4 regions of the Mesorhizobium sp. M0830 genome follow, and region 1 is predicted to be linked to each of the others. Evidence: riboswitches for the same ligand, from Rfam matches in the RefSeq annotation. Region 1 holds a riboswitch; each other region holds the start of a gene.
The links. A riboswitch is a leader RNA that binds a small molecule or an ion and turns the genes downstream of it on or off. The one in region 1 is predicted to bind cobalamin.

Region 1 (5,241 bases):
GCAGCCATGCCGAGGCCGGCCGAAATCGATGTCGAGGAGTGGGCGGCGCCGAAGGGATCGTACTCGCTCTCGGCGCGGCGGGTGAAGCCCGACAGGCCCCCTTCCTGGCGCAATGTGCGGATGCGGTCACGGCGGCCGGTCAGGATCTTGTGCGGATAGGCCTGATGGCCGACGTCCCAGATAAGCCGGTCATCGGGGGTGTTGAAGACATAGTGCAGCGCCACCGTCAACTCGACCACGCCAAGGCCGGCGCCAAGATGGCCGCCGGTGTGGGAGACGGCATCGATCAGCTCGGCGCGAAGCTCGGCTGCCAATTGCGGCAGCTCGCTTTCGGCAAGCGTGCGCAGGTCGGCTGGGATGCGGACCTTGTCGAGAAGCGGCGTATGCGGCGTTGCGTTCACGGGTGCTCAGGCTTTCTGTTCATTGGCGAAATAGGCCGCCGGCCGGAGAATGTAAATGCACGTCAGTGACGCGGATCGGGCTGCGGTCCTTGGTTTGATGCATGCCGTTCTCCCAGAACCGGGTCACTTTCGGGCAACATGCATCAGCTTTCCGGCAGCGGAATGAACTCTTCCTCGTCTCCGGGAACAATATCGAAACGTCCCGTCTTCCATTCGTGCTTGGCCTGCTCGATGCGTTCCTTCGACGATGAGACGAAATTCCACCAGATGTAGCGCTGCGAGCCGAGCGAAGCGCCGCCGAACAGCATGAAATGCGCGCCGGTCTGCGACGATACGACGATCTCGTCACCGGGCCGAAACACCAGCAGCCGTTCGGCCGGGAAAGCGTCGCCCGAGATCGAGACCTCGCCTTCCAGTGTGTAGATGGCTCGTTCTTCCGCATCGGCGGGGATCTTCACGCTGGCGCCTGGCGCCAGGCGCAGATCGGCATAGAGTGTCTCTGTGTCGGCCCTGACCGGGGATCGCAGCCCTTGGAAATCACCAATGGCAATGCGGCCGCTAACGCCCTCGGCGTCGATCTCGGGCAACCGGAGTGCTGTGGTGTTCTCGAAAACCGGGGCTACATCTTCCTTGCCGTCTGGCAGCGCCAACCAGGTCTGCAGGCCGGAAATCGACATCGGCGCACCGCGCATTTCTTCAGGGGTGCGCTCAGAATGGACGATGCCGCGGCCGGCGGTCATCAGGTTTACGTCACCGGGCTGGATGACCATTTCGGTGCCGAGTGAATCGCGATGCCTTATATTGCCGTCGAACAGATAGGTGACCGTCGACAGACCGATATGCGGATGCGGGCGTACGTCGAGCGCCTGGCCGGCGCGCAGGATGGCCGGGCCCATGCGGTCGAAGAAGATGAACGGGCCGACCAACCGCCTCTTGGCGGTCGGCAGGGCGCGGCGAACCTGGAAACCGCCAATATCCTTGGCGTTGGGGATGACCATCAGTTCGATCTGGTCGCTGGCGAAGGCGTCGCCGGCCCCTGGGTCTTTCCCCGGGAAGAAGCTCATGCACTCTCCTTGTCAGCGCCAGAGGCAGCCTGGACGCTTCAGGCAAACCGGATCGCCGATTTCGCCCTTAGTTTGGCCGCCACTTCCTCGCGATTGCGAGGATGCTGATGGGTTTCGAGTGAATCGAGCAGTTCGCGCGCCGATGCCGCGATGGCTTCGACCGCGTGGTCGAAGGCATGCTGGTTCTGCTTCGAAGGCCGCGTCGTTCCGCTCAGCTTGCGGACAAACTGAAGTGCCGCGTCGCGGACTTCGTCGTTGGTCGCGGGCGGATCAAAATTGAACAGGGTCTTGATGTTTCTGCACATCGTTTCCGTATCTCCTCTTGTCCTGAGCTGTTTCAATCAAGACGAACTCTATGCTCAATCATGATCGTGTCCAAAAAGTCGGTGAGACGGCTGCGTCCCTCAGTCCGCGTCGAGCGGCTCCGTTCCAACCGGCTTGCCGTCACGCGACAGCCTGATCTTCTCGACCTTGTCCTCGGCTGCCTTCAGCAGCCGGTCGCAATGCGCCTTCAGCGCTTCGCCGCGCTCATAGATCTTGATCGACTGATCGAGCGGCACGTCGCCACGCTCAAGATCATCGACGATCTTTTCCAGCGCGTCGAGTGCCTGTTCGAAGCTCATCGCCTTCACATCGTCGTTGGTCTCACCGGCCATCATTCATCCTTTCATCAGTCGCCCGACATGGGCGGCGACCGAAAATGCCAATCCCTGCAGATCGTAACCACCCTCGAGCAGGCTGACGAGCCGGTCGCCGCTGTGACGCGCGGCGCGCTGCATCAGCTGGCCGGTCGCCCAGTCGAAATCGTCCTCGGTCAGGTTGATCTCGGCCAGCGGATCGCGGTGATGTGCGTCGAACCCGGCCGAAATGATGATCAGGTCGGGCGCGAAATTGTCGAGCGCCGGCAGCACGCGTGACAGGAAGGCATCGCGAAACACCTCGCTGCCGGTCTGCGGCGCCAGCGGTACGTTGACGATGTTGCCGGCACCGGTTTCGTTCTTCGCGCCGGTGCCGGGGTAGAGCGGCATCTGGTGCGTCGAGCAATAGAGCACCGACGGATCGTCCCAGAAAATATCCTGCGTGCCGTTGCCGTGATGCACGTCCCAGTCGACGACGGCAACACGCTCGATACCATGCTTCTTCTGCGCATAACGCGCCGCGATCGCCGCCGTATTGAACAGACAAAAACCCATCGCCGTGGTTTTTTCGGCATGGTGGCCGGGCGGCCGCGCCGCGACGAAGACATTGTCGGCGCGGCCTGCAAAGACGTCGTCGACGGCTGCATTGGCCGCACCGATTGCGGTGATCGCCGCCTGCCAGCTCTTCGGGCTGGCGGTGGTGTCGGCATCGATGCGGGCGATTCCCTCGTCGGGAATGGCGGCGCGCACGCGGGCGACGAAATCGGCGGGATGAGCATAGAGGATGGTGGCCTCGTCGCCTTCCGGCGCCTGGATACGATCGAGCGCGGCAAAAGCCTCGTCGTCCAGCACGCGCTCGATGGCGCGCAAGCGGTCCGGCCGCTCGGGATGGCCGGGCGGCGTGAGGTGCTCAAGGAAGATCGGATGGGTATAGAGACGGGTAGCCATCGTCCTAATCTAGTGACCCGGATCGGCAAAGGCCATGCACGGGCGGCCGATGACTGGGGAAAATCGCGCCTGCGTCCATTCGCGTCGCTGCAGGCATTGGCGTCGTCCGCGCTTCGGCGTAAGGTCCGTGACACTGCCTGGTGCCCGCCGCAAGCGGGAGAATCGGGAACACGGTTGAATTCCGTGGCGTGCCCAACGCTGTAAGGGGGACCGCGCCGGTATATGCCACTGTCGATGACGGGAAGGCACCGGACGCGGGTTGATCCCGAGCCAGAAGACCGGCCTGGCAGGCATCGTCATCCGCATGGTCAGGCGGTTGGCATCGATTGCAATCGCAAGGGGACAAGCGATGCCGGAACACATGACCGCTGCTGTTGGCGATGGATTTGAGCAGAATGCGCGCGATGCGGTGTATCGCGCCATGTTCACGCGGCGCGACGTCCGCAGCCATTTCCTGCCCACCGGGCTCGACGATGAGGTGCTGGCGCGGCTGCTGCTTGCCGCCCATCACGCGCCGTCGGTCGGCTTCATGCAGCCTTGGAACTTCATCGTCATTCGCGATGCCGAGCGACGGGAAAAGGTGCGCGACCTGTTCCTGGCGGCGCGCCAGCAGGAACTGCCCGCCATTGCGGAAGAGCGGCAGGCGCTCTACCGCAAACTCAAGCTGGAAGGCATTTGCGAAAGCGCGCTCAACATCTGCATCACCTGCGATCGCGAGCGTTCGAAGGGTTCGCCACTGGGACGCTCGCACAATCCGGAGATGGACCTCTATAGCACGGTCTGCGCGGTGCAGAATTTCTGGCTGGCGGCGCGCGCCGAAGGCGTCGGTGTCGGCTGGGTCAGCATCATCGAGGCGCAAGCGCTGAAAGGCCTGCTTTCTATTCCGGAGCATGTGACCCCGGTCGCCTATCTCTGCGTCGGCCGCGTCTCGGAGTTCGCGCCAAAACCTGACCTTGAAACGCATGGCTGGGGACGGCGGCTGCCGCTGCCGGAACTGATCATGAGCGAGACGTTTTCCGGGCAAGGTGAAGTGCTGCTCAAATCGACCGTGGCGCGCCTCAACACCGTTTCTGCCGCGCCGTCGAGCCCTCGCTGATCAGGGTGTCGCGCCGGCCGGTCCCCAGCGCGAGCCGCCAAAGGAGGCCAGCGCCTTGTCCTTGAGTTCCCTGAACTTCGACGACGCCTCCGCCAGCCGGGTGTCCCAGGCCGGATCTGGCACCTGGCCCGCGATGGTCTTGAAATAGACCTGCATCAGGCAAGCGATGGCGAAGGGCTCGATGAACGCCGCCTTGAAGGCCCAGGCGAAGACGATGGCTAGCACGAAGGCCCAGCCCGCCAATTGCCCTGGCATCAGGAAAAGAATGGCGGCGGCCGGCGCCAGCATCAGCAGGAAGATAACGAAGGATACGCCCCACATGATGACCGCCAGCCAGACGGCGTTCTTGACCATCACCTTGCCGTTCTGGGCATAGAGCACGACGCCTTGGCGCGCCGTCTCGAACGGCGAGGACGAATTGATGCGAATGTTGTAGCCGAGGATGATCTCGTCGACATAGGTCAGCGACAGGCGGATCACCGTGTTGATGAAGGAGACCAGACCGCTCAAACCCGGGATCGGCAGGAAGGCGGCGATGCCGCCGAGCAGGCCGGTGATGGCCCGGATGGCGCCCTTGACCAGCTGATCGACGACGAAAAGGATGTTGGCCTCGGCAAAACGCTGGGTGACGATATCCTTGGCGTAGGCGATCTGGTCCTGGCCGCCGGGAATGTCACGGCCGTCGATCAGATGGACCATCACGGCGATGTGGCCGGCCTTGACGACATAGAGGATGTATTCGCGGATCCAGTAGACGGCGATCGAGACGATGCCGAAACCGACCACCCCGCCCCACAAGGCAAAGGACATCGGCCCGTCGGGATCGGTGGAGATGTGGCCGACGCCATAGCCGACGGAGGCGCCCGTGCCGGTCGCCATGATGTAGGCCAGTGTGATGCCGAAATAGACGATCATGCGAAAGACAATGAACGGCCAGGTCCGCATCATGATGGACACCGACCTGCCGATATCGAAATCCCACATGCCCCGAATCTCCCCCTCAGAGGTGGTGAAAGAGGATGGACCCAACCCGGCGATTGTCAATTGCCGGCCGCGGCGCCGGGCCACCGATGGGATTTCAGTTCGGTTGCGAA
Region 2 (5,241 bases), on a different contig from region 1:
GATGCCGCGCACGATGTCGATGGCGACGATGCGCCTTGGTCGATCCTGAACGGGTGCGGTCGGCGTTTGGATGCTCATGGTCTCGCATTCTGATTCAGCCCCGCAAAACGACTATCACGGTTGCACCGAACAAAAGAAGGCCGGGAATTTTGCCGAGGACGCCGGATCAGGCGCCGCTTTAGGCCAGTGCCGGGAAGCCTTTGGCCGACTTCGTTTTTTGCCGGGTACGCGTCGGTTTCCTCTTATTGGCGCCGGCATCGCCACGGCAGATTTGGTCCGATAGATTCTGCTTTGGGGAAGCAATGTCCACCCATGTGCGCCATCCGATCTGGCTTCCGGCCCTAAAGGCCGCGGACGCGCGCACCTTCGCCTCGCTCTATGCGGTCGAATCCTTCGCCCGCGCCACGGTGTCGAGCGTCATCCCGATCCAGGCCTATGAGATCCTGCACAACGAGCAGATCGTCTCGATCCTCTACACCGTCGTGGCGATGCTCGGCCTGTCGGTGACGCTCTTCATGCCAATGCTGATCCGCCGCTTTGCCCGGCGCTGGGTCTACACCGCTGGCGCCTGCCTGCTTGCCATCGGCTCGCTGTTCTTCGTCACCCATACGCTTGCCGGGCAACTGGCCGGCATGCTGTGCCGCGTGATGGGCGCCAGCGCGCTGTCGATCACGCTCAACCTCTATATCATGGACCATATCCGCAAGACCGATTTCATGCAGGCCGAATCGCTGCGCATGGCGTGGTCGATGTTGGCGTGGACCGGCGGGCCGACGCTCGGCATCTTCCTCTACACGCACTTCGGCATCTATGCCGCGCATGGCGCCGTGGCGATCTTCGCCCTGGCCTTGCTGGCGCTGTTCTGGACTTACCGGCTCGGCGACAACCCGTCGATTAGCCCGGGCCAGACGCGCCCGGTCAATCCGCTCGCCAATATCGGCCGCTTCGTGGCGCAGCCCAGGCTCAGACTGGCCTGGCTGATCGCTTTCGGCCGCTCCTGTTTCTGGACGACGTTCTTCGTCTATGGGCCGCTGTTCATGGTCATCACCGGCGAAGGCAAGCTGGCCGGCGGCGTGCTGGTTTCGGCCGGCAACGCGCTGCTGTTCATGGCCATCTTCTGGGGCAAGGCGGGAAAGCGTTTTGGCAGCCGCAGGACGATGACATTTGCCTATTTCGCCATGTCGGCCATGCTGCTGGCGGCAGGCTTCGTCGGCGAGACCGTGCCGCTGCTCACCGGCGCCTTCCTGCTTGGCGGCGCCTTCTTCACCATCGCGCTCGACGCACTCGGCTCGACCGCCTTCATGCGCTCGGTGCGCTCCTATGAAAGATCGCAGATGGCGGCGGTCTACCGGACCTATCTCGACTTTTCCGAACTGACGCCGCCGCTGGTCTATTCGGTGGTGCTGGCGTTTTTCGGCCTAGGCTCGGTGTTCGTCACGCTGGGCCTGCTGGCTGCGGTCTGCGGCTTCGTGACGTGGCGCTATCTGCCGAAATCGCTTTGATCTTCAGGGCTTTGGTGGAAGTGCCGCATGCCAAGGTGCCTGCGGCAGCGGAGGCCCTCACTGGCACGACGCATTCGCGATGGTTGCCGCCGGAATTTGGTTTGCTGGAGGCGACGATTCTGCCTATAGTCGGCAATGTCGTCGGTTCCATTTTGGAGCCAAGAGGGAATGCGGTGAGGGCGAGTTTCGCCCAATGCCGTGGCTGCCCCCGCAACTGTGTGCGGTAGTCCTCTCCATATGCCACTGAAGATTTCTTCTTCGGGAAGGTGGGGAAGGGCGCTGATCCGCGAGCCAGGAGACCTGCCGGCGACAGGAAACTGACTTCGATGCCCTCGGGTGGAGGGCGAAAGGACAAGACATGACTACTGCTTCCGTCTCCCTCGGCGCCTCCGTCTCCTCGCAGTCGCGCTTCATGCAGCTCGCGCTCGCGGCGCTGCTCGGCGTTTTCGTGATGGGCTTTGTCGGCTTCTCGCATATCGATGCGGTCCACAATGCGGCTCACGACTATCGCCACTCGATGGCGTTTCCCTGCCACTGACGAGGATCTGACATCATGAACCTGTTTCGCAACGTCGTGTTCATTGCGGCGATCGCAGGGCTCGTGGCCGGTGTCGTTCTCGCCTGCATGCAGGCCTACGCCACCGTGCCGCTGATCCTGAAGGCGGAAGTCTACGAACAGGCCGGCGGCGGGCATCACCATGACCATGCCGTTCCGGCCCCAACGGATAGCAATGCCATGAGCACAGCCGCTCCGGCAGCGGAAGCCGCCCCGGCCGCCGAAGACGAGGGTTGGGCGCCGGCAGACGGTTTCGAACGTTTCGCCTTCAGCGTGCTTGCCAACATCGTCACCGGCATCGGCTTCGCCTTGATCCTGGTCGCGGTTTCCGAATTCGCCGGCGGCATCGGTGGCTGGCGCCAGGGCGTCTTCTGGGGGCTGGCCGGCTTTGCCGTGTTCACGCTGGCGCCGGGCCTAGGCCTGCCGCCGGAACTGCCGGCCATGCCAGCGGCCGATCTGACCGAGCGCCAGATCTGGTGGTGGGCTACCGTAGCGATGACCGCGGCCGGGCTCGGCCTGATCGCCTTCCGCAAGTCGCTGCCGCTGGCGATCCTGGCTGTGGCCTTGATCGTCGCTCCGCACATCGTCGGCGCGCCGCAGCCCGGCAGTTACGAGACGGCGATCCCCGAAGGCCTGCACCACCAGTTCGTGGTGGCGGTGACAGTGACCAATCTGGTGTTCTGGCTGGTGCTCGGCGCGGTCGTCGGCGTGGTCCGCGGCCGCTTCACCGGCACCGCGACCAGCCTGCGCGACAGCTTTGCCTGACAGCAAGGCACTGACCTTCCTCATCGGCGGTGGGGGGGGCCGCCCCCCCGCCGCCGCCCCCCCCCCCCCCCCCCCCCCCCCCCCCGCCCGCCCCCCCCCCGCCCACCCCCCCCCCCCCCCCCCCCGCCCCCGCCCCGGCCGCCCCCCCCCCCCCCCCCCCCACGCCGAAACCCTGGCGACGGCCTTGCCCTCGCCATGGACCTATATCGCGACGGCGCAAGCCTATGACGATGAGATGCGCGAGCGCATCGCGCTGCACCGCTCACGCCGCGGCGAAGGCTGGACGACCATCGACGCACCGCTCGATCTTGCCGGCGCGCTCGCGGCCTTGCCCGACAACCAGCCGGTGCTTGTCGACTGCCTGACATTGTGGCTGACCAATCATATGCTGGCCGAACATGATCTCGAGCTGGAATGCCGGCGACTGGCGGAGGTGCTGTCGCGGCCGCGCGGGCCCTGGTTCGTGGTGTCCAATGAAGTCGGGCAAGGCATCGTGCCTGACAACGCACTGGCGCGCCGGTTTCGCGATGCCGCCGGCCGGCTTAACCAGCAGATCGCTGCCGTCGCCGACACAGTGCTGCTGATGGTGGCGGGACTCCCGCTGAAGGTGAAATGACATGACCGACGTCGACAATAAGGACGAAGAACGCCACCGCGCCAAGATGGCCAAGCGCAAGGCGGTGCAGGATGCCGAGGTGGCGAGCAAGACGGTCGAGAAGGGGCTGCTGATCGTCAACACCGGGCCGGGCAAGGGTAAGACGACGGCCGCCTTCGGTCTCGCGCTGCGGATGCTCGGCTACGGCAAGCGCGTCGGCGTCGTCCAGTTCATCAAGGGCAAATGGCATACCGGCGAGAAAGACGCCTTCGCCGCCTTCGGCGACCGCGTCATCTGGCACGCGATGGGCGAGGGCTTCACCTGGGAAACGCAGGATCTGAAGCGTGACATCGCCGCGGCCGAAGCGGCGTGGGCCAAGGTGCTCGAGCTGATGGCCGATCCGTCAATCAGCCTGCTGGTGCTCGACGAGTTGAACATCGCGCTGCGCTACGACTATCTCGATCTCGACAAGGTGGTTGCGGCGCTGAAAGCCCGCCGCGAAGGCCTGCACGTCGTCGTCACCGGCCGCAACGCCAAGCCGGCGCTGGTCGAGGCGGCCGATCTCGTCACCGAGATGGGCGTGACCAAGCACCATTTTTCCGCGGGCGTTAAGGCGCAGCAGGGCATCGAGTTTTGAACGTTTCTTACCCTCCTCACAAGGGGGAGGGTGAAATGGGTCACGCCACAATGACGATGATCGAAATCACTCCAAACAGCGCAATCAGCAGATAGTCGGCGACGCGATAGAGTTTCAGCGCCTGCCTTATATCGGCGCTGTCGGCTTCGCGGCGGCCGCCTCCGCCCATGAAGACGTCGTCGACCAGGACGCCGCCGTAGCTGCGCGGCCCGGCGAGTGCCAGGCCGAGCGCGCCAGCCATCGCCGCTTCCGGCCAGCCGGCATTCGGCGAGCGGTGCTTCTTCGCGTCGCGCCACACCGCGTGCCAGGCATTGCGCGGGTCGGCGTCCCTGACCAGGAAAGCCGCCAGCACGATCAGCAGCGCCGTCAGCCGTGACGCCGGCAAATTGATCCAATCGTCGAAGCGTGCCGCCGCCCAGCCGAACGCCTCATGGCGCGGGGTACGGTGACCGATCATCGAATCGGCGGTATTGGCGGCCTTGTAGGCGGCGCCGCCGGCGAGGCCGCCGACACCGGTCCAGAAGGCGGGAGCAACGATGCCATCGGAAAAATTCTCGGCCAGGCTCTCGATCGCAGCGCGGCTGATACCGGCCCGGTCCAGCGTCTCGGGATCGCGGCCGACGATGCGCGAGACGGCAACGCGGCCCAGAGCGAGACCGCCGGTGTCGAGTGCGTCCGCCACCGCCTCGACATGTTCGTAAAGGCTTTTCTGCGACAGAAGCGAGGTTGCCAGAAGGGCCGTGATGATCAGCCCCATGGGAACGAACCAGAGCAGGATCTGCATGCCGAGGCCGATCAGCGCCGGCACGAGCACGATGACCAGCAGCGCCTGGACACCGCGCTTGCGACGCAACGCGTCGGGATCAGTGGCGTGGTTGAGCCTGCGGTCGAGAAAGGATATCAGCCTGCCGAACCACGTCACCGGATGGCCGATGGCGCGAAACAGCCAGTCGGGATAACCGAGGGCGAATTCGACGGCCAATGACAGGAAAGCGATCAGAACTGACATGAAGCTTCTTGAAGGAACGGTGGACCATGGTGGAAGTCTTGGCCGGGCGAGGGCGCTTTTCCCCCACGCTTCGCGGCCTTTCGTCGACCTCTCGACCGGTATCAATCCGCACTCCTACCCGCTTTTCGACCTGCCCGCCACCTCGCTGTCGCGATTGCCGGAGGCCGCGCGCACGCG
Region 3 (5,241 bases), on a different contig from region 1:
GAGCGTTCCGGCGCGGTCTGGGTAGGTTTTTCCGAGCATCTGGGCGACGGGGATAAGCAACAGGTGCCCCTCGTGCAGCGTGGAAAAGGTCAAATCGGGTGGCTCGATGGGCCGGCAGCGGACTATTCTCGGTACTATCAAGGTTTTGCAAATTCAATATTGTGGCCGGCGCTCCACTCGCTGCCGGACCGGATCTCAGGCTCGGAAGAGGATTATAAAAGTTATCGCGACGTCAATGCCTTCATGGCGCGCGCGGTGTCCGAATTGGGAGATAACGCAGTCTACTGGGTTCATGACTACCATTTCCTGCCGCTCGGCGCTGATTTGCACAGACTCGGCATTGACCGGCCGATCGGCCATTTCCTGCATACGCCATGGCCCGAGTCTGACATGATGGAGCGCGTGCCCAATTCTGGCGAGCTAATGAAATGTATGCTCGAGTATGATCTGCTCGGTTTCCAGACCGACCGTGATGTGAGCAATTTCCTCGCCTGTGTCCAATCTCATTTGGGGCTGGAGAGCAAGAACGGGGTCGTTTTCTCGGACCATGGCCAGACGCAATGCCAAAATTTTCCTATAGGTATCGATCCGAAGCAATTCGAACAGTGTGCCGCAGATTCGCTTGAGGCGCAGAAAGCCTACATTTCGCAGTTGAAACTTGGCGGAGCAAAGCTAGTTATCGGCGTCGATCGGCTCGACTACACCAAGGGCATCGACAATCGGATTAAAGCTTTCGATCTGCTGGCAGTCGAGCCGCAACGTGTCTCGCTCTTGCAAATCGCAACTCCCTCACGTGGCGACATCCAAGCGTACAGCGAATATCGGCGCGACGTCGAAAGACTCGTCAATCAAGTCAACAACCGGCATGGCACGGACGAGTGGATGCCGATTATCTATGAGAACAGGTCGTTCACCCAAGCTGAGATAGCGGGTCTTTACAGAGCCGCGCGTGTTTGCGTTGTGACGCCGTTGCGCGATGGCATGAATCTTGTGGCGAAAGAATACATTGCTGCACAAGATCCGAGCGACCCTGGCGTTCTGGTGTTATCGAAGTTTGCCGGCGCGGCCGAAGACTTCGGCGAGGACGCCCTGCTGGTAAATCCGAGGCTCTCCGACGAGATAGCTACCGCGATCTCAAGAGCGGCCAGCATGCCGCGCGAAGAACGCATCCAACGCTGGCGGAGGATGATGGACAAACTTGAAGCGTATACGATCCACCATTGGTCAGCGGACTTCGTTCGGCAACTGGACAGCAGCCGGGTTACGGTCCCTGCGGATCACTTCCACTATGTTGGCTTGGGCTGGATCAGCGAAGCCCAAATGCCTTCGTATCGGACCGAGCCAGAATTGCACACCGCGCTGACGCGTGCACTGGATAAAAACTGGGTCCTGCCGATCGTATGATCCAGAATATGAAGCACGCGAGCTTTGCCTGCATTTGCGCATCCCTCAATGCCGAGCGCTTGGAGAGAGAGATACTTATACTGACCGCCTGAATGCGGCTTAAGCGGCTTATCGGGACCACAGTCGGGCTTTGCATCAGACCCTTGAGCCAGGCTCGGTCAGTGTGGTCTCTTGCCGCCGAGCGGAGTCATCACGATTGCCTAGTCACCCGTGATGACGACTGGCGTGCCAATTCCCGCGATTTGGCGCTCACTCCGAGAAAACCGCTTCTACCACGCACGCACGGCTTGCGGCCGCATCGTTAAACATCGCCACCAATGCGATCTTCTGCATTCTAATGACGTTGTCACGCGCTTGAAGTCTTGTCCGAAATCCTTCATCGGCGACCTTCGAGGGATGTCGCAGCCCGACAGGGATCCATTAGTTGGACAATGGTGGCAGCGGAGCAGCGCCGCCAATGGGCGACTGAATATTTCACAATGTTAGACAAGCGTAAAAGCGAAATCACATAACGACATAAACATTTCGTTATGCGTCATTGACAAAAGAGCGGACTGCTGTGATTGTCTGCGTGTCGTGGTTCTCGCGTGCGGCGCTGCCGCAGCGGAGCTAAGAGGGAAGCCGGTGCAATGCCGGCGCTGCCCCCGCAACTGTTAGCGGCGAGCCAACCCCACTCATGTCACTGAGGCGAATACCCTCAGGAAGACGGGTAGAGGCTATGACCCCGCGAGCCAGGAGACCTGCCACGGCGAATTACGTCCACGGGCGGGGTGTCTCGGTGGCCGCTGCAAGCCGGCGTTCGTGCCGGCCTGCTAGCGCCTTCCTTGTCATCGACGCCCCAACCATCGGGGTATGACATGACTGACTCTCAGGAAATTCCTGTAGCAACGCTCGGCGTGCCGCGCTTCGGTCGTCGGCGAGAACTGAAATTCGCGCTTGAAAGCTACTGGTCCGGAACATCGTCCGCTGGCGAACTTCTCATGACGTCGAAGGCGCTCCGTGCCGCTAGCTGGGAAGAGCAGCGTGATCGCGGCGTGTCGAAAATACCGTCAAACGACTTCTCGCTTTACGACCATGTGCTCGACACCGCAGCCATGGTCGGCGCCATTCCCTCCCGTTACGGCTGGAATAGCGGCGAGGTCCCACTTGACATCTACTTCGCAATGGCGCGCGGCAACCAGGGTCAGACGGAGGATTGTGCACACGCTGGTCACCAGGAGGCGGCTCATGGGCCCGGTGTAACCGCGATGGAAATGACCAAGTGGTTTGACACAAACTACCACTACATTGTGCCGGAACTCGATGATGATCAGACGTTCGCCCTCTCGTCAACGAAGCCGGTCGATTACTTCCTCGAGGCTAAAGCTCTCGGCATTCACACACGCCCAGTCATCCTTGGACCCATCACCTTCCTCAAGCTGGCGAAATCGCCTGCCGAAGGGTTCGATCCTATCGCGCTCCTACCGCGGCTGCTGCCCGTTTACGAGCAACTCCTGCAGAGGCTGAGGCTGTCGGGAGCCGACTGGGTGCAGATCGATGAGCCAGCGCTTGTTCTCGATCTGTACCCGAACGAACGAGCTGCGTTCGAATTCGCCTATGGCCAGCTGTCGAAAGCCGCGCCCGAGCTGAAGATCATGCTGGCTACGTATTTCGGGTCGCTGGGAGACAATCTCGAAACCGCGGTTTCTCTGCCCCTGGCCGGGCTGCATATTGATCTCGTGCGCGCTCCCGAGCAGCTGGAAACGGTGGGTCGGCTCGCTCCGAAGGATCTGGTGCTCTCGCTTGGCTTGATCGATGGCCGCAACGTCTGGCGTGCGAACCTGCCCGCCATTCTCGACCGCATCAAACCGATCGTCGCCGGCTGGCCCTTGGACCGCGTCGAGATCGCGCCTTCTTGCTCGATGCTGCATGTGCCGATCGACCTGCGCATGGAGCCGGAACTCGAGGCGGACATCAGGTCGTGGCTCGCCTTCGCGGCCCAGAAGACCGACGAGCTGGTCTTGCTGGCCCGGGCCCTGTCCCAAGGCAGGGATGCGGTGGCAGCCGCGTTGAAAGCGTCTGCCGAGGCTGCCGCCACTCGCGTGACGTCCACGAAGATCCATGACCCGCTTGTTGAGGGGCGGATCGCCAGCATTGACCATAGCATAAAGCGACGAGAGAGCGCTTTTGGCGAGCGCTCCAGAGTCCAGGCCGGCACGCTCGGGCTGCCGCCGTTCCCGACGACGACAATCGGGTCCTTCCCGCAGACGCCGCAGGTACGCCGCGCGCGGGCCGCTCATGCGAAGGGCCAGCTGAGCTATGTCGACTACGAGACGTTCCTGAAGAAGGAGATCGAGGCTGCAATTCGCTGGCAGGAAGAGATCGGGCTGGACGTGCTGGTGCACGGTGAGTTCGAGCGAAACGACATGGTACAGCATTTCGGCGAGCAGTTGTCCGGCTTCGCGCTCACCCAGCATGCCTGGGTACAAAGCTATGGGTCGCGCTACGTGCGTCCCCCCATCATTTTCGGCGACGTATCGAGGCGCAATCCGATGACAGTGCGCTGGTGGCAATTCGCCCAGTCGCTTACGGAAAAGCCCGTGAAGGGAATGCTCACAGGCCCAGTCACCATTCTCAACTGGTCTTTTGTTCGCGACGACGTACCCCGCTCCGAAGCCTGCCGCCAGATCGCGCTCGCCATCCGCGACGAAGTGACGGATCTCGAAAGATCCGGCGCAAGGATGGTCCAGATCGATGAGGCCGCGTTTCGCGAAGGATTGCCACTGCGCCAATCTGACTGGAAAGTCTATCTCGACTGGGCTGTCGAATGTTTCCGGATCGCTTCAACGGGTGTAAAGGACGCGACTCAAATTCATACCCACATGTGCTATTCGGAGTTCAACGAGATCATTCACGCGATTGCTGGAATGGATGCGGATGTCATTTCGATTGAGACGTCGCGCTCGAAGATGGAACTGTTGGACGCCTTCACGAGCTCCAAATATCCGAACGAAATCGGTCCCGGCGTCTATGATATTCACTCACCACGCGTCCCGGAAGTCGGCGAGATTTCGGACTTAGTCATGCTTGCCCGCGAGCGACTGTCCGACGGCCAACTGTGGATAAACCCGGACTGTGGCCTCAAAACACGCAAATGGGAGGAGGTCCGCCCTGCCCTCATGAACATGGTCGCTGCAGCACGCGCGCTCCGGCAGAAAGTGCAGGCGTAAGGCTTCTCTTCCTCACCGTGTGGGGAGTTGCCGGTGGCGGATGTCGGCCGGGAATATGCCAAACCGATCACACTCTTGAAAATAAGCCACACGGCGAAAATGTGCAATTTTCCTTCGGCACGTGTCCTCATCCCGCAGAAATATAAATGTGACACCACGCTATAGTATTGGTCCTTGGGAACATACAGGCCCCGCGCCTCGAACAAATCGTACACACGTCGTTTCTCAAAGTAGACTGCTTGGCATGTCCGCTCAGGCGGCGACAATATATGATGCTGCGCGTCTGTCCGCTTCCCCAGTTGATTTGCGCAGACTACGGGCGAGGTTGCAGGTTTCGGGTATTGCTAGCGTGTCCCGCCAATTCGGAGATGGACCTGGCAATTCGTGTGGCCCAAGTAAAAGCCGCAATCATTTTCGATTGCGACGTCCGCAGCCAGTTGGCCCTTATTTTCCTGAGATCTGCGTTACAGGCCGGGGCGTTGTCGCCGTTTCGGAGGGTAAGATGGGATAGGTGACCTCGGGTGCCTCTCCGGTCAGCGAGTTGAGGAAGGCAACAAGCAGATCAACTTCTTCGTCCGCCAGTACTACGCCAAGCTGGGTGGTCCCCATAATAGCGACGGCCTGTTTC
Region 4 (5,241 bases), on a different contig from region 1:
GCGCTGGCGCATGCAACGGGCCGAGCGCGGCGACGAAATGTATCTGGGCCTCGCCAAATGGGGCCGCGAGCACGCCGCCTATGTCGAAGAGATCTACCGCCAGGTCGTCGAGCGCGGCCCGACCGCCGCCTCCGCGATCGAGGGCCAGAAGGGCTCGGGTGGCTGGTGGGGCTGGAGCCATGCCAAGCATGCCTTCGAATGGCTGTTCTGGCCGGACGCATCACCACGGCGCACCGTCGCGGTTTCGAACGCTTCTATGACCTGCCCGAGCGTGTGCTGCCGCAGGCGATCCTCGATCTTCCGGTTCCGGCCGCCGAGGACGCGCACCGCGAATTGCTGCGCATTTCCGCCCGAGCCCACGGCATCGCGACATCAGGCGATTTGCGCGACTATTTCCGCCTGTCGCCGGCCGACATGAAAGGCCGGCTGGAGGAACTGGTTGAAACAGGCGAATTGCTGCCGGTGCGCGTCGAAGGCTGGGACAAGCCCGCTTATCTTCACAAGGACGCCCGTCTGCCGCGCAAGATCGAGGCACGCACCCTGCTGGCGCCGTTCGATCCGGTGGTCTTCGAACGCTCGCGCACGGAGCGGCTGTTCGATTTCCACTACCGCATCGAAATCTACACTCCGGCCGACAAGCGGCAATACGGCTATTATGTCCTGCCGTTCCTGCTCGGCGACAGGATCGTCGCGCGCGTCGACCTCAAGGCCGACCGGCCGGCCAGTGCCCTGCGCGTCCATGCCGCCTATGCCGAGTCCGGCGCGCCGCCTGAAACCGCTGCTCAGCTCTTCGAGGAATTGAAGCAGATGCAGGGCTGGCTTGGCCTTGAGCGCATGGAAGTGACGCCCGCCGGTGACTTGGGTCCGGCGCTGGCCGCCATCGCCATGTCGTAAGCCGCGTTGACACCGCCGCCTGCAAAAGCCTAAATCCGGTACAGACGGTCTCTTCTCTTCAACGAGAGGAGCCAAGAGGGAATGCGGTGCGGGACGAAATCCCAAATCCGCGGCTGTCCCCGCAACTGTAAGCGAAGAGCCAAGGCCGAAAGCCACTGGGGTGATCCCGGGAAGGCGGCTACCCAAGGCGATGACCCGCGAGCCAGGAGACCTGCCGTCTGCGTCTATAGAATCCGATCGCCCGGCGGGTTTCCGGGCAAGGAGCACGATCTTTGGACCACGACAGCAGTTTTTCGGCTGGCACAGCGGATGTTTCGTCCGGCCATGATGATGCCTTGGCTGGCGTCACCGTGATCGTCTGCGCCTCCTGCCGCGATGAAACCGGCTCCGACGCCCATCCCCGCGCCGGCGAACTGCTGGCGGACGACACGCGACGCGCCGCGTCGGGCGACAACATTCGCATCGGCAGCGTCGAATGTCTCGGCAATTGCAAGCGGCGGCTCAGCGCCGCCATCCTGCGCGACGGGTGCTGGAGTTATGTCTTCGGCGACCTGACGGCAACCAGTGGCAGCGATCTCGTCACCGGCGCGAAGCTCTTCGCCACCTCGACCGACGGTTTGATCCCGTGGCGCGGCCGGCCCGATAGCCTGAAGCGCGGCCTTGTTGCCCGCATCCCTCCCCTCGACCTGTTGAAGGACTTGAAATGACTGCTTCCGTCTCCCGCGTCCCCTGCACCGTCGTCACCGGCTTTCTCGGCGCCGGCAAGACGACGCTGGTCCGCCATCTCCTGGAAAACGCCGGCGGCAAGCGCATTGCCATCATCGTCAACGAGTTCGGCGACATCGGCATCGACGGCGAGATCCTGAAGGGCTGCGGCATCGACACCTGCCCCGAGGAAAACATCGTCGAACTGGCCAATGGCTGCATCTGCTGCACCGTCGCCGACGATTTCGTGCCGGCGCTCGACCAGATCCTCGCGCTGACTCCGAAGGTCGACCACATCCTGATCGAGACTTCCGGCCTCGCTTTGCCCAAGCCGCTGGTCCAGGCTTTCCAGTGGCCGAGCGTGAAAAGCCGCGTGACCGTTGATGGCGTCATCGCCGTGGTCGACGGGCCGGCATTGGCCGAGGGACGCGTCGCCAACGACATGGACGCCTTGCAGGCGCAGCGCGCTCAGGATGAGACGCTCGACCACGACGATCCGGTCGAGGAGGTGTTCGAGGACCAGATCGCCTGTGCCGACCTGATCATCCTGTCGAAGAGCGACCTGATGGACGCCGCCGGCACCGCCCGCGCCAATGCCATCATTGGCGAACACTCCGCCCGCGCGGTGAAGATCGTGCCGACGTCACATGGCAAGGTGGATCCCTCCGTGCTGCTCGGCCTCGGTCTCGCCGTCGAGGACGATATCGAAAACCGCAAGTCTCATCACGACGGCGCGTTCGACCACGAGCATGACGACTTCGATACGTTCATCGTCGATATTGCCTCGATAGCCAATCCGGACGAACTGGCGAAACGCGTCGCCACGGCTGCCGAGGAAGAGAACGTGCTGCGCGTGAAGGGCTTCGTCGAGGTCGGCGGCAAGCCGATGCGGCTGCTGCTGCAGGCCGTCGGGCCGCGCGTCAACCACTACTATGACCGCGCCTGGACAGCGCAGGACGACCGCCGCTCGCGCCTTGTCGTCATCGGCCTCAAGGGGCTGAACCGCCCGGCTATCGAACGTATACTCGCCGGCTGATTTCGGACACAGGTTGCGATGCACATCCTAACCACGACATCCGCCTCGCTCGACGACCTCGCCGAGCCGGTCGATCTGCGGCAGACGCCGGCGGATATCGTGGCCCTGTCCTTCACCGACAGCGACCTCGCCGGACTGGCGGCAGCATGGAAGGCCGACGCCGACCGCCTGCCCTCGATGCGGCTGGCGGCTCTGCGCGACTTGCGCCATCCCATGTCCGTCGACCTCTGGGTCGACAGCGTCGCCCGTCACGCCAAGATCATCCTCGTCCGCATCCTCGGCGGCTACGACTGGTGGCGCTACGGCTGCGACCAGCTTGCCTCGACGGCGCGGGCGCGCGGTATAAAACTGGCGCTGCTGCCTGGCGAATGCCGCGACGAGGACCTAAGGCTGATCGAAGCCTCGACGCTGCCGCGCGAAGAACTCGACGGCTTGCTCGACTATTTCCGCGAGGGCGGCCCGGCGAATATGAGCGCGCTGGTGCGGAAGCTGGCAAGGTTAGCGGGACAGAATGAGCCTGTCGTCGAGCCGGTCGCGGTCCCGAAGGCTGGGTTTTACGAGCCCGCATGCGGAGTTGTGGAGAAGCCGGACGCATCGAGTGTTGGCGTTCCGTCACACCCCCCTCTGTCCTGCCGGACATCTCCCCCGCAAGGGGGGAGATCGGCTGTCACCAAAGCCGGCTCCTCATCTGCCCCGTCAGATAGGAATCTATCTCGGATATCCGCGATTGGCGAAATCCCTGATGACGGCGCAATCTCCCCCCTTGCGGGGGAGATGTCCGGCAGGACAGAGGGGGGTGTGACGGAACTCGACGTTGACAACGTCAACGCCCCAGTCGTGCCCATCCTGTTCTACCGCTCGATGCTGCTGGCCGCCGATGTCGCGCCCATCGACGCGCTGTTTGAGGCGCTGCGGCAGCGCGGCATCAACCCCGTCCCCATCTTCGTCTCCAGCCTCAAGGACCCAGCATCCCTGGCGTTCGTGGAAACGTCACTGGCCTTCCTGAAACCCGCCGCCATCATCACCGCTACCGCTTTCGCGTCCGGCGCGGAGCCCGGCATCGAAACCCTGTTCGACCGCGCCTGCGTGCCCGTCTTCCAGGTCATCGTCGCCACCACCCGACGCGATATCTGGGAAAACAACCAGCGCGGCCTGGCGCCCGCCGACCTCGCCATGCATGTCGTGCTGCCCGAACTCGACGGCCGCATCCTGGCCGGCGCCATTTCCTTCAAGGGCGAAAGCGAGATCGATCCCGCGCTTGGCCACCGCGCCTTCGCCAACCGACCTGAAGCGGATCGTGTGGCGCAGGTAGCTGATCGCGTTGCGGCCTTCATCCGCCTGCAGCAGACGCCACGCGCCGAGCGCAAGCTTGCCGTCCTGATCCCGGATTATCCGGTCGCCCCCGGCCGCACCGGCTACGCCGTCGGCCTCGACGTGCCGTCCAGCGTGCTGGCGATGCTGCATGACTTGAGCGAACAGGGCTATGGAGTTGAGGGGATTCCGGAGACGCCGCGTGGGTTGCTAGGGCTTCTTGAAGGTAGCAAAGATGGGCTGGGGCTGGAGGATTATCTGGACTTCTCCAAGAGCCTGCCGGCTGCGGCTGTCGCTGCCATGGAGGCGGCTTGGGGGAAGGCAGAAGGCGAGACAGGTTGGTGTGAGGCACCCCCCTCTGTCCTGCCGGACATCTCCCCCGCAAGGGGGGAGATTGAGCTGTCATCTGCGCTTCCGCCAATCTCAAACGTTGCAGGAACGGTGCAGGCGACGGCACTGCCAATCTCCCCCCTTGCGGGGGAGATGTCCGGCAGGACAGAGGGGGGTGCTCACGCGCCTACCTTCGCCAAATTCCCCTTCCGCGCCGCCACCTTCGGCAACGTCACCGTGGCACTCGCCCCAGACCGCGGCCGCTCCGCCGATCGCCGCGCCGACTATCACGACCCGACACTGCCGCCGCGCCATGCGCTGATCGCCTTCGGCCTGTGGCTGCGCAAATCGCTCGGCGTTCATGCGCTGGTCCATGTCGGCGCGCATGGCACGCTGGAATGGCTGCCGGGCAAGACGGTTGCGCTGTCGGAAAACTGCTTTCCCGAGATCGTCACCGGTCCCCTGCCCGTCATCTATCCCTTCATCGTCTCCAACCCTGGCGAAGCGGCGCAGGCCAAGCGGCGCATCGCCGCCGTCACCCTTGGCCATCTGCCGCCGCCGCTGACCGGCGCCGGCCTGGATGAAAATCAGCACAGGCTGGAAAGGCTGGTCGACGAATATGCCCAGGCCGACGGGCTCGACCGTCGCCGCCGCGACCGCCTGGCCAAGCTTATCGTCGACACAGCGCAAAAGACCGGCCTCGCCTCCGAAGCCGGCGTCGCCGGGACCGACGCGCCCGACGAAGCGCTGCGCCGCATCGATGCCTGGTTGTGTGACCTTAAGGATTTCGCCATCAAGGACGGGCTGCACATCTATGGCCGCGCCCCCGAGGACGAGCCCGATGCCATGCGCCGCCAAAGTGCTGACGCGGAGAAGGCGGCGCTGCTTGCCGCGCTCGATGGCCGCCACGTCAAGGCCGGTCCGGCCGGCGCGCCCGCGCGGGGACGCTCGGACGTCTTGCCCAC

Region 2: linked by a shared signal. The riboswitch ahead of NKI20_RS04070 (CbtB domain-containing protein) and the one ahead of bluB (5,6-dimethylbenzimidazole synthase) in region 1 are both predicted to bind cobalamin.
Region 3: linked by a shared signal. The riboswitch ahead of metE (5-methyltetrahydropteroyltriglutamate--homocysteine S-methyltransferase) and the one ahead of bluB (5,6-dimethylbenzimidazole synthase) in region 1 are both predicted to bind cobalamin.
Region 4: linked by a shared signal. The riboswitch ahead of NKI20_RS04265 (DUF1636 family protein) and the one ahead of bluB (5,6-dimethylbenzimidazole synthase) in region 1 are both predicted to bind cobalamin.

Annotation. Positions count from the first base shown of each region.
Region 1 covers NZ_JAMYOR010000018.1:97,205-102,445, forward strand. Annotated here, with positions in the region: gene dxs (1-deoxy-D-xylulose-5-phosphate synthase) at 1-401, opposite strand, end outside; gene NKI20_RS13780 (pirin family protein) at 545-1,465, opposite strand; gene NKI20_RS13785 (DUF2277 domain-containing protein) at 1,504-1,770, opposite strand; gene NKI20_RS13790 (exodeoxyribonuclease VII small subunit) at 1,870-2,121, opposite strand; gene NKI20_RS13795 (histone deacetylase family protein) at 2,125-3,051, opposite strand; cobalamin riboswitch at 3,173-3,352, shown strand; gene bluB (5,6-dimethylbenzimidazole synthase) at 3,401-4,147, shown strand; gene NKI20_RS13805 (hypothetical protein) at 4,148-5,131, opposite strand; gene NKI20_RS13810 (TetR/AcrR family transcriptional regulator) at 5,226-5,241, opposite strand, start outside.
Region 2 covers NZ_JAMYOR010000004.1:47,434-52,674, reverse strand. Annotated here, with positions in the region: gene NKI20_RS04080 (heparan-alpha-glucosaminide N-acetyltransferase) at 1-78, opposite strand, end outside; gene NKI20_RS04075 (MFS transporter) at 303-1,502, shown strand; cobalamin riboswitch at 1,628-1,824, shown strand; gene NKI20_RS04070 (CbtB domain-containing protein) at 1,861-2,040, shown strand; gene NKI20_RS04065 (CbtA family protein) at 2,056-2,823, shown strand; gene cobU (bifunctional adenosylcobinamide kinase/adenosylcobinamide-phosphate guanylyltransferase) at 2,996-3,439, shown strand; gene cobO (cob(I)yrinic acid a,c-diamide adenosyltransferase) at 3,441-4,055, shown strand; gene cbiB (adenosylcobinamide-phosphate synthase CbiB) at 4,096-5,064, opposite strand; gene cobD (threonine-phosphate decarboxylase CobD) at 5,063-5,241, shown strand, end outside.
Region 3 covers NZ_JAMYOR010000046.1:16,617-21,857, reverse strand. Annotated here, with positions in the region: gene NKI20_RS23645 (alpha,alpha-trehalose-phosphate synthase (UDP-forming)) at 1-1,404, shown strand, start outside; cobalamin riboswitch at 1,965-2,166, shown strand; gene metE (5-methyltetrahydropteroyltriglutamate--homocysteine S-methyltransferase) at 2,262-4,613, shown strand; gene NKI20_RS23635 (cytochrome-c peroxidase) at 5,058-5,241, opposite strand, start outside.
Region 4 covers NZ_JAMYOR010000004.1:90,673-95,913, forward strand. Annotated here, with positions in the region: partial or broken gene NKI20_RS04260 (winged helix-turn-helix domain-containing protein) at 1-894, shown strand, start outside; cobalamin riboswitch at 923-1,127, shown strand; gene NKI20_RS04265 (DUF1636 family protein) at 1,167-1,601, shown strand; gene cobW (cobalamin biosynthesis protein CobW) at 1,598-2,635, shown strand; gene NKI20_RS04275 (cobaltochelatase subunit CobN) at 2,654-5,241, shown strand, end outside.